DNA from 2 places in the Paenibacillus sp. BIC5C1 genome. Region 1 is predicted to be linked to the other one. Evidence: predicted binding sites of a transcription regulator. Region 1 holds the regulator's gene; the other holds the start of a gene.
The links. The regulator CtsR, encoded in region 1, represses protease genes until heat stress. The targets are predictions, from matches to a motif close to ATGGTCAATAAAGGTCAAACA.
Positions count from the first base shown of each region.

Region 2: a site for CtsR is predicted at 1,179-1,199, ahead of clpP (ATP-dependent Clp endopeptidase proteolytic subunit ClpP). Genes of this name have one in related genera too.

Region 1 is NZ_CP135922.1:6,251,962-6,256,320, forward strand. It holds gene RS891_RS28205 (ATP-dependent Clp protease ATP-binding subunit) at 1-702, opposite strand, end outside; gene RS891_RS28210 (protein-arginine kinase McsB) at 894-1,964, opposite strand; gene RS891_RS28215 (protein-arginine kinase activator protein McsA) at 1,993-2,517, opposite strand; gene RS891_RS28220 (CtsR family transcriptional regulator) at 2,548-3,009, opposite strand; gene RS891_RS28225 (GNAT family N-acetyltransferase) at 3,481-4,359, opposite strand, start outside.
Region 2 is NZ_CP135922.1:5,696,341-5,700,699, reverse strand. It holds gene tig (trigger factor) at 1-1,011, shown strand, start outside; gene clpP (ATP-dependent Clp endopeptidase proteolytic subunit ClpP) at 1,389-1,979, shown strand; gene clpX (ATP-dependent protease ATP-binding subunit ClpX) at 1,992-3,245, shown strand; gene ispG (flavodoxin-dependent (E)-4-hydroxy-3-methylbut-2-enyl-diphosphate synthase) at 3,369-4,359, shown strand, end outside.

The DNA.
Region 1 (4,359 bases):
CAAAGTCTCCGGAATTTCGTTGGCGATGATTTTTTGTGCAAGTCCTTCAGCGATGGCCGTTTTACCTACACCTGGCTCACCGATCAGTACCGGGTTATTCTTGGTACGACGGCTCAGAACCTGAATAACACGTTCGATTTCTTTACTACGTCCAATCACTGGGTCCAGGTTGTTCTCTCTGGCATACGCCGTAAGGTCACGTGCTAGACTGTCCAGTGTTGGTGTGCTGACATTGGCAGGTGTACCGTTATGACTGGATACAGCTTCACTGCTGCCAAGCAGTTGCAATACTTGTTGACGTGCCTTGTTCAAACTAATACCCAGGTTGTTCAGCACACGTGCCGCAACCCCTTCGCCTTCACGAATCAATCCGAGCAGGATATGCTCTGTGCCTACATAGGTATGGCCCAATTTGCGAGCTTCATCCATAGACAGTTCAATTACTTTTTTCGCACGAGGCGTATATGCAATGTTCGTAGGTTGCTCTTGGCCACGGCCAATCAGCGTTTCTACTTCATCTTGAATTTTTTCCAATCCGAGTCCCAGGCCGATCAGCGCTTTGGCTGCGATGCCTTCGCCTTCACGAATGAGGCCGAGCAAAATGTGCTCTGTACCGATGTTATTATGACCAAGACGGACAGCTTCTTCCTGCGCCAATGCGAGCACCTTTTGGGCCCGTTCCGTAAATCTTCCAAACATCATATCTCCTGCACCTCCATGGTTTTGGATAAAACGGGGGCTGTTATTAAAAGTATCCCACCGTATTCTTCATATCATTTTTGTTTGCAGCCATGCTGCGAATAAAATCATTCAGCATTCATTTATAGAAAATGCTCTATTATATAAAAGCCGCAGATGCGGCGTGAAACCTTTATAAACAACTCTTGATCAACCTAAGATTGATTGGCTGCACTGATCGTATCACGGATCAACTGAGCCCGATATATGTCACGCTCATCCGTCCGCATGTCTTCCCCAAATGTTTTTTGCAAAAAGCCCGGCTGCGTCATCACATTCAACTCGTTCATCACGGTTATGGACAAGCCGTCCAACAAGCCGAGATCTACGCCAAGTCGAACATCAGACAGACGCTGTGCGGCTTCCTTCGAATCGACGATGGCTGCATGTGACAGAATGCCGTATGAACGCATAACTCTGTCGGTAATTCGCAGTCTAGAGTCGGTAATTAACCGTTCTCTGGCGGTACGCTCATGCCCAATCATCTGTAACACAACACTATGCAGATTATCGATGACTTCTTGTTCCGTCTGTCCCAGTGTGATCTGGTTCGAGATCTGGAATAGGTTACCCATCGCCTCACTGCCTTCACCGTAAATTCCCCGTACAGTCAGTCCGACTTGGGAGACTGCGGTTAAAATGCGGCCAATCTGCTGTGTCATCACCAGAGCGGGCAGATGCATCATAACAGATGCTCTTACACCTGTACCTACATTTGTAGGACAGCTGGTTAAATATCCTCTGCGGTCATCAAAAGCATAATCCACATGCGCTTCAAAAGCATCATCTATGGCGGAAGCTTTCTCCCAGGCTTCTTTCACCTGGAACCCCGGATAGAGGCACTGGATACGAAGATGATCCTCTTCATTAATCATAATACTGACAGATTCATCCTCACTGAGAATAACAGCGCCATTTCTGGATTCATTCGCAAGACTAGGACTGATCAGATGTTTCTCTACCAGCACCCGTTTGTCAAGGTCATCGATATCAATCAAATCCAGGGTATGAAAATCTCCAAAGGCATGAACGTCATCGTATTGAAGTACTTCGCTCAGCTTATTCAGCACTTCTTCCGATTGCTCATTGGAAGCCAGCATCGGAAACGGATAATGCTGCAGGTTGCGTGCGATCCGGACCCGGCTGCTAATGACTATTTCGGAATCAGCCGCATCACTGCGCATCCAGTCGCTGAGCGCCTTCTCTGTAAAACGAAGATTAGGCATTACGCATCCCTCCTACTCATCACAAACTTTACTCCTGAGCTATTTCTTTTTCAAGTTCCCTAATCTGATCACGAATTTGAGCAGCTTGTTCAAACTCCTCTTGCGTTATGCTCTCCTGAAGATCCCGTTTCAGATCAGCAATCTGTCTTTTGACCTTGATGCGGCCACCAGCCCTTGCAGGCACTTTACCCACGTGGGAAGTGCTGCCATGAACCCGTTTGAATAGCGGGTCCAAACGACTGTCAAAATATTTATAACAAGAACTACAGCCAAAGCGGCCGATTTTGCTAAACTGTGAATAGGTCATGCCGCATTCTTCACAACGAAGAGATTGCGCAGGTGTTGCTCCCGCACTTCCATTCTTGCCTGAGGGTTCAAAATCAAGCAACCCGGACAATAAGTTGTGAATGGAAAATCCGTTGGATGTTCCGGGAATCATTTCCCCTTTTTCACGAGCACATGACTCACAAATATGGAATTCCGTCTTCTCTCCGTTCACGATCTTCGTGAAATGGAGTGTTGCCGGACGTTTGTTGCATTCTTGGCACAGCACAATGATGTACCCCCTTGATCCCGATAGTTTTCATTTACCGAGCAAAGATATTAACATCGCCTTTAACATTCTGGCACGAATTTGATCCCGGTAAGGAAGTTTGACCAATATAATCTCTCTCGATACAGCTGCCCGCATCAACCCGGCTTCCCTTTTGCTCAAGAAACGTGCTTCTTCCAGTTGGTAGATCAGACCTTCGGCAGCTGTCTGCCCGATCTCATCTCCAATACTATGGTGCAAATGGTTATGCAGAGCCGAGTGAGCCGGCAATTCAATCCGCTGTATGCGAACATAACCGCCGCCGCCACGTTTACTCTCTACAAGGTAACCTTTTTCGAGTGTAAATCGGGTGCTGATGACATAATTGATCTGGGAAGGCACACATGAAAATTGATCAGCCAGATCATTACGTTGAATTTCGACCATTCCTTCGGGACTTTCATGCAAAATACTCTTCAGATATTGTTCGATAATATCAGAGATATTACGCATCCACTCATCCTCCACTGTCTGAAACGTTAAGTCAATAAGGACCCACACGCCCCTACAGAGTACACCTTCTCAACCCATTTAACCAATCAAGGAAACAGCGAAACTGATCTTCAACGGTCTTTAGCAGGAGAGCGAAGGACGCTCGAAGGTCCTTTAATATTGCTTTTATCCGCTGATGTGTACTACCTTAAAATGGCTCCCACCACCGGATTGCAGAAAGAAAGCTACGTAAGTATTTAACCTTTAGTTGACTTTGACTTTCTTTGACTTTATATACATTATAGCATATTTTGTGGTTTTGCCAAGAGGGAGCACTATTCATTTTTTACGATTTTACACGAAATATTCGGCTGACACAAAAAAACCTCTCCAAAATAGCTGGAGAAGTCCATTTGTTTTACACTAGCATCGTAATGCTATACAAGTTCAGTCTATGAAAATGATCCTAGAATACTCGTTATTCTATGAGAATCAGAAAAAATCAAGTAAATACGTTTCCCGATCAGGAATCGCTTGCTCCAGAGCCTTAATCGCTCCAATTGGTCCTTCAACTCTACCTATTTGAGCCATCTCTGTGGGTCTGCGATATCCCATCATCATTGCGGTGAGCGCCTGAATATCTACTTTAACAGTCTGATCTTTAGCTACCGGCTCAGATGTTTTCCATATCGATGCTGTGCCGTTCATAGCCACATTCAACTGCCATACCCCTTCATTCCAAGGTGCGTGTGCATCCTCTACCTGGAGATTAATCTGTACTGGTGAGTCTGGGCTTGCAAAAGGATACTGTGAAATAAATTGTTCAACACTCACAATACGTGCCATGAAGAAAGGTATAATTTCCTGCTGTATCCGCGGATTATCTAGTTGAAAAGCAAGCATATCACTTGCTGGTGCCTGTAAAGTGACTTCCTCAATCATTGAATCATGGTTCGCAATAAAGGTCCATAAACCTTGTCTTGCCTCTTCATTCAGATAAATGATCTCTCTAATGGTAAACTTTCTTTCCTTAACCTCATATAAAACATAGCCTTGTGCTTTACCAGCTTCATCATAATATACAGCCTTCTGGCTGGCTCCATTAGTGAGAACCGAGTTCTCCCATCTCGCATCATCCCGGATCAAAGTTCCGTTATAGCGCTCAGCATACGCACTGTATACTTCCTTTAATATGCTGAGTCCCGGATCGCCACGTCGAATTGTTCCAGGGGTGACCTTTTTCGCTGGCAAATGAGCTGTAGGCACTTTATATCGTTTAAACTCAACATAGGTCTCCCATCCATATCTCCGATAAAATGCAAAAGAGAACGGATGCAAAAACGATATACTTTGTTTCTTACGGTTCATTTC
Region 2 (4,359 bases), 560 kb from region 1:
ACTGTTAAACCAGAAGTTACACTGGGTGACTACAAAGGCGTTGAAGTTGCTGTAGCCAAACACGAAGTAACTGATGTTGAAGTGACTGAAGAGCTCGAGCGTCTTCAACAACGTCACGCAGAACTCGTTGTTATCGACGAAGGTGCTGCACAAAACGGCGACGTTGCTGTAATCGACTTTGACGGTTCCGTTGATGGTGTACCGTTCGAAGGCGGACAAGCTGAGCGTTATTCTTTGGAACTTGGTTCCAACACGTTCATCCCAGGATTTGAAGAGCAAGTTGTGGGTCTGTCCACAGGCGACTTCAAAGACGTTGAAGTGACTTTCCCAGAGAGCTACCATGCAGCTGAACTGGCTGGCAAACAAGCGGTATTCAAAGTGAAAGTACATGAAATCAAACGTAAACAACTTCCTGAATTGGATGACGAGTTTGCTAAAGATGTTAGTGAATTCGATACGCTTGAAGAGTACAAAGCTGATCTGAAAAAACAATTGGAATCCCGTAAAGCAGACGAAGCCAAAGCAGCTCAAGAAAATGCTGTTGTAGAAAAAGTGGCTGAAAATGCTGAAGTGGACATTCCTTCTGCAATGGTTGACAGCGAAGTACAAAACATGATGCGTGATTTCGACAACCGTCTTCGCAACCAAGGTATGAACCTGGAAATGTTCCTGAGCTTCTCTGGTCAAACACAAGCTGACCTGAGAGGACAAATGCAGGAAGATGCTTCCAAACGCGTTCGCAACAACTTGGTTCTTGAAGCAGTTGGTAAAGCTGAAAACATCGAAGTGTCTGACGAAGAAGTTAACCAAGAACTCGAAAAAATGGCTGAGTCTTACAAGCGTCCTGCTGAAGAGATTCGTGGCATTCTCGAGGGTAATGGTTCCCTGGACAGCCTTCGTGACGAAGTGAAACTGCGTAAAACGATCGATGTTCTCGTTGAGAACAGCAAAGTCGTTGAAGCTGTTGAAGCTCCAGCTGAAGAAGTTGCTGCAGAAGCTGACGAAAAATAAGACAAGCTGTTATGTAATGAGCAGCTGAATAAACGATAAGGCACGTGAATCATTGCGTGCCTTATTTTTAAATTATGGCATCCATTTTATAGATGATTCAGTAATAATATGGATGGAAAATTGTCGCGGTATTGGTTATGCATATCCAGCGTCCTATGGTTCTCCTGCAAATAAAAAAAGGTGAAACGGCATAGGATTGCTCCGATTTGCACATACATAGAAAACATGGTTAAATATGATCAGGCAAAAAAGTAAACTCACTCCCTCTTGACACCACTTGTGAAAAATGACATTGTCACAGGAACGTGTTAGAATGAATTTGGGTTTGCTTTACAGGTAGCCTATGTCTAATTACATGTAGAAAAGAGGTTGGTCTCATGAGTCTGGTGCCAATGGTTGTTGAACAAACCAATCGAGGCGAGCGGTCTTACGATATATATTCGCGTTTGCTGAAGGATCGCATTATCTTTTTAACCAGTGCGATTGATGACGATGTAGCCAATCTTGTCATAGCGCAGCTTTTGTTTTTGGCAGCCGACGATCCTGAGAAGGATATCAGCTTGTACATTAATTCACCTGGTGGTTCTGTCACCGCAGGGATGGGTATATACGATACGATGCAATATATCAAGCCGGATGTATCGACCATTTGCGTAGGTATGGCAGCAAGCATGGGCTCGTTATTGCTGACAGCCGGTGCTCCTGGCAAACGATATGCGCTGACTAACAGCGAAGTAATGATTCATCAGCCGCTTGGCGGCGTTCAAGGACAGGCTGCGGATATCAAAATTCACGCAGAATGGATTATTAAAACACGTCAGAAACTGAATCAAATATACGTCGATCGTACAGGTCAACCCCTTGAGAAAATCGAGCGGGATACAGACCGTGACTTTTTCATGAGTGCTGAAGAAGCCAAAACGTACGGCATTATTGACCAGGTGCTCAGCAGACCGATCAATTCCTAAAGGGGTGGTTTCATGTTTAAATTTAACGATGAGAAAGGGCAACTGAAATGCTCTTTTTGCGGTAAATCTCAGGAACAGGTGCGCAAGCTGGTCGCTGGACCAGGCGTTTACATTTGTGATGAATGTATCGAACTGTGCACTGAAATCGTTGAGGAAGAGCTCGGTCATGACGAAGAACTGGACCTCAAAGATATTCCAAAACCGAAAGAAATCCGTGATATTCTAGACCAATATGTCATTGGACAGGATCAGGCAAAGAAATCTTTGTCTGTAGCGGTTTATAACCACTATAAACGGATCAACACGCAAAGTAAGATTGAGGATGTTGAATTGCAAAAAAGTAACATTTTGCTGTTAGGGCCTACGGGTTCTGGTAAAACGTTGCTTGCGCAAACGATGGCTAAAATCCTTAATGTTCCTTTTGCTATTGCTGATGCAACTTCATTGACTGAAGCAGGTTATGTCGGCGAAGATGTAGAGAACATTCTGCTCAAGCTGATTCAAGCTGCTGATTATGATGTGGAAAAAGCAGAGCGCGGCATTATTTATATCGATGAAATTGATAAAGTAGCGCGTAAATCCGAGAACCCATCCATTACACGTGATGTATCGGGTGAAGGTGTCCAACAGGCGCTCCTTAAAATTCTGGAAGGAACTGTAGCTTCTGTACCACCACAAGGTGGTCGTAAGCATCCTCATCAGGAATTCATCCAGATTGATACCACCAACATTTTGTTCATTTGTGGCGGTGCCTTTGATGGTCTGGAGCAAATGATCAAACGCCGGATCGGTAAAAAAGTTATCGGCTTTAACACCGTTGCGGAACAAAAAGATCTTAAACCAGGTGAATATCTGGGTATGGTATTGCCGGAAGACTTGCTGAAATTCGGTTTGATTCCGGAGTTTGTAGGCCGTTTGCCAGTTATCTCCACTTTGGAGCCGCTGGACGAAGATACATTGGTACGGATTCTGTCCGAACCAAAAAATGCGCTTACGAAACAATACCAAAAATTGCTTGAACTGGATAATGTAAATTTGGTGTTCGAACCAGGCGCATTGCTTGCGATTGCGAAAGAAGCCATTAAACGTAACACGGGTGCACGTGGACTGCGCGCAATTATCGAGGGCATTATGCTTGAGATTATGTACGAAGTGCCTTCCCGTGATGATGTTACGAACTGTGTCATTACCGAAGAGGTCGTTGAGAAGAGAGTCGTGCCTGAACTGAGCCAATCCAAGGACGACAAGCAGGAAGAAAGTGCCTAACTACAGGTGAATATTCCGTTTCAACACTGAAATATAGACTTGTCAGTTCTCCACTCCTGGCAGAAGGCGAATTCATGTCTCTGTCAGGGTGGAGCTTTGACGTTGTGGGGAGAGAAATCACTCATGTTTTTAAGACAAGATACACGACCCGTAAAAGTGGGTAACTTAACGATTGGTGGCAGCAACGAGGTCATCATCCAGAGCATGTGTACAACGAAAACGGCAGATGTTGAGGCAACCGTGGCAGAGATTTTGCGTTTGGAAGAAGCAGGCTGCCAAGTGGTGCGTGTAACAGTGAACAATGAGGAAGCTGCAGCAGCCATCAAGGAAATCAAAAAACGGATTCATATTCCGCTCGTAGCGGACATCCATTTTAATTATAAACTGGCGCTCCTTGCGATTGAGAACGGCATCGATAAAGTACGGATTAATCCCGGCAATATCGGTAAACGTGCCAAAGTAGAGGAAGTCGTCAAAGCTTGTAAAGAGAAGGGTATTCCGATTCGAATCGGAGTAAACGCAGGATCTCTGGAAAATCATTTGCTTGAGAAATATGGTTACCCAACAGCTGATGCTATGGTAGAAAGTGCACTTTATCACATTGGTATTCTCGAAGAATTGGATTTTCACGATATTATCGTGTCTCTCAAAGCATCGGATGTACCGATGGCGATCGAGGCTTATTCCAAAGCGGCTGAAATCATCAAATATCCGTTGCATCTGGGTATTACTGAAGCGGGTACGTTGTTCTCTGGTACAATCAAAAGTTCTGCCGGTATGGGTGCCTTGTTATCGATGGGTATTGGTTCGACGATGCGGATATCGCTTAGTGCAGACCCGGTTGAGGAAATCAAGGTCGCTCGTGACCTGCTCAAAACCTTTGGTCTGATTTCCAATGCAGCTACGTTGATTTCCTGTCCTACCTGTGGGCGTTTGGATATCGATCTGTTCTCCATTGCGAATGAAGTGGAAGAGTATATCTCCAAACTCAAGGTGCCGATCAAAGTATCGGTGTTGGGTTGTGCCGTTAACGGTCCGGGTGAAGCGAAGGAAGCGGATATCGGTATTGCCGGTGCACGTGGAGAAGGCTTGTTGTTCCGTCATGGTAAAATGA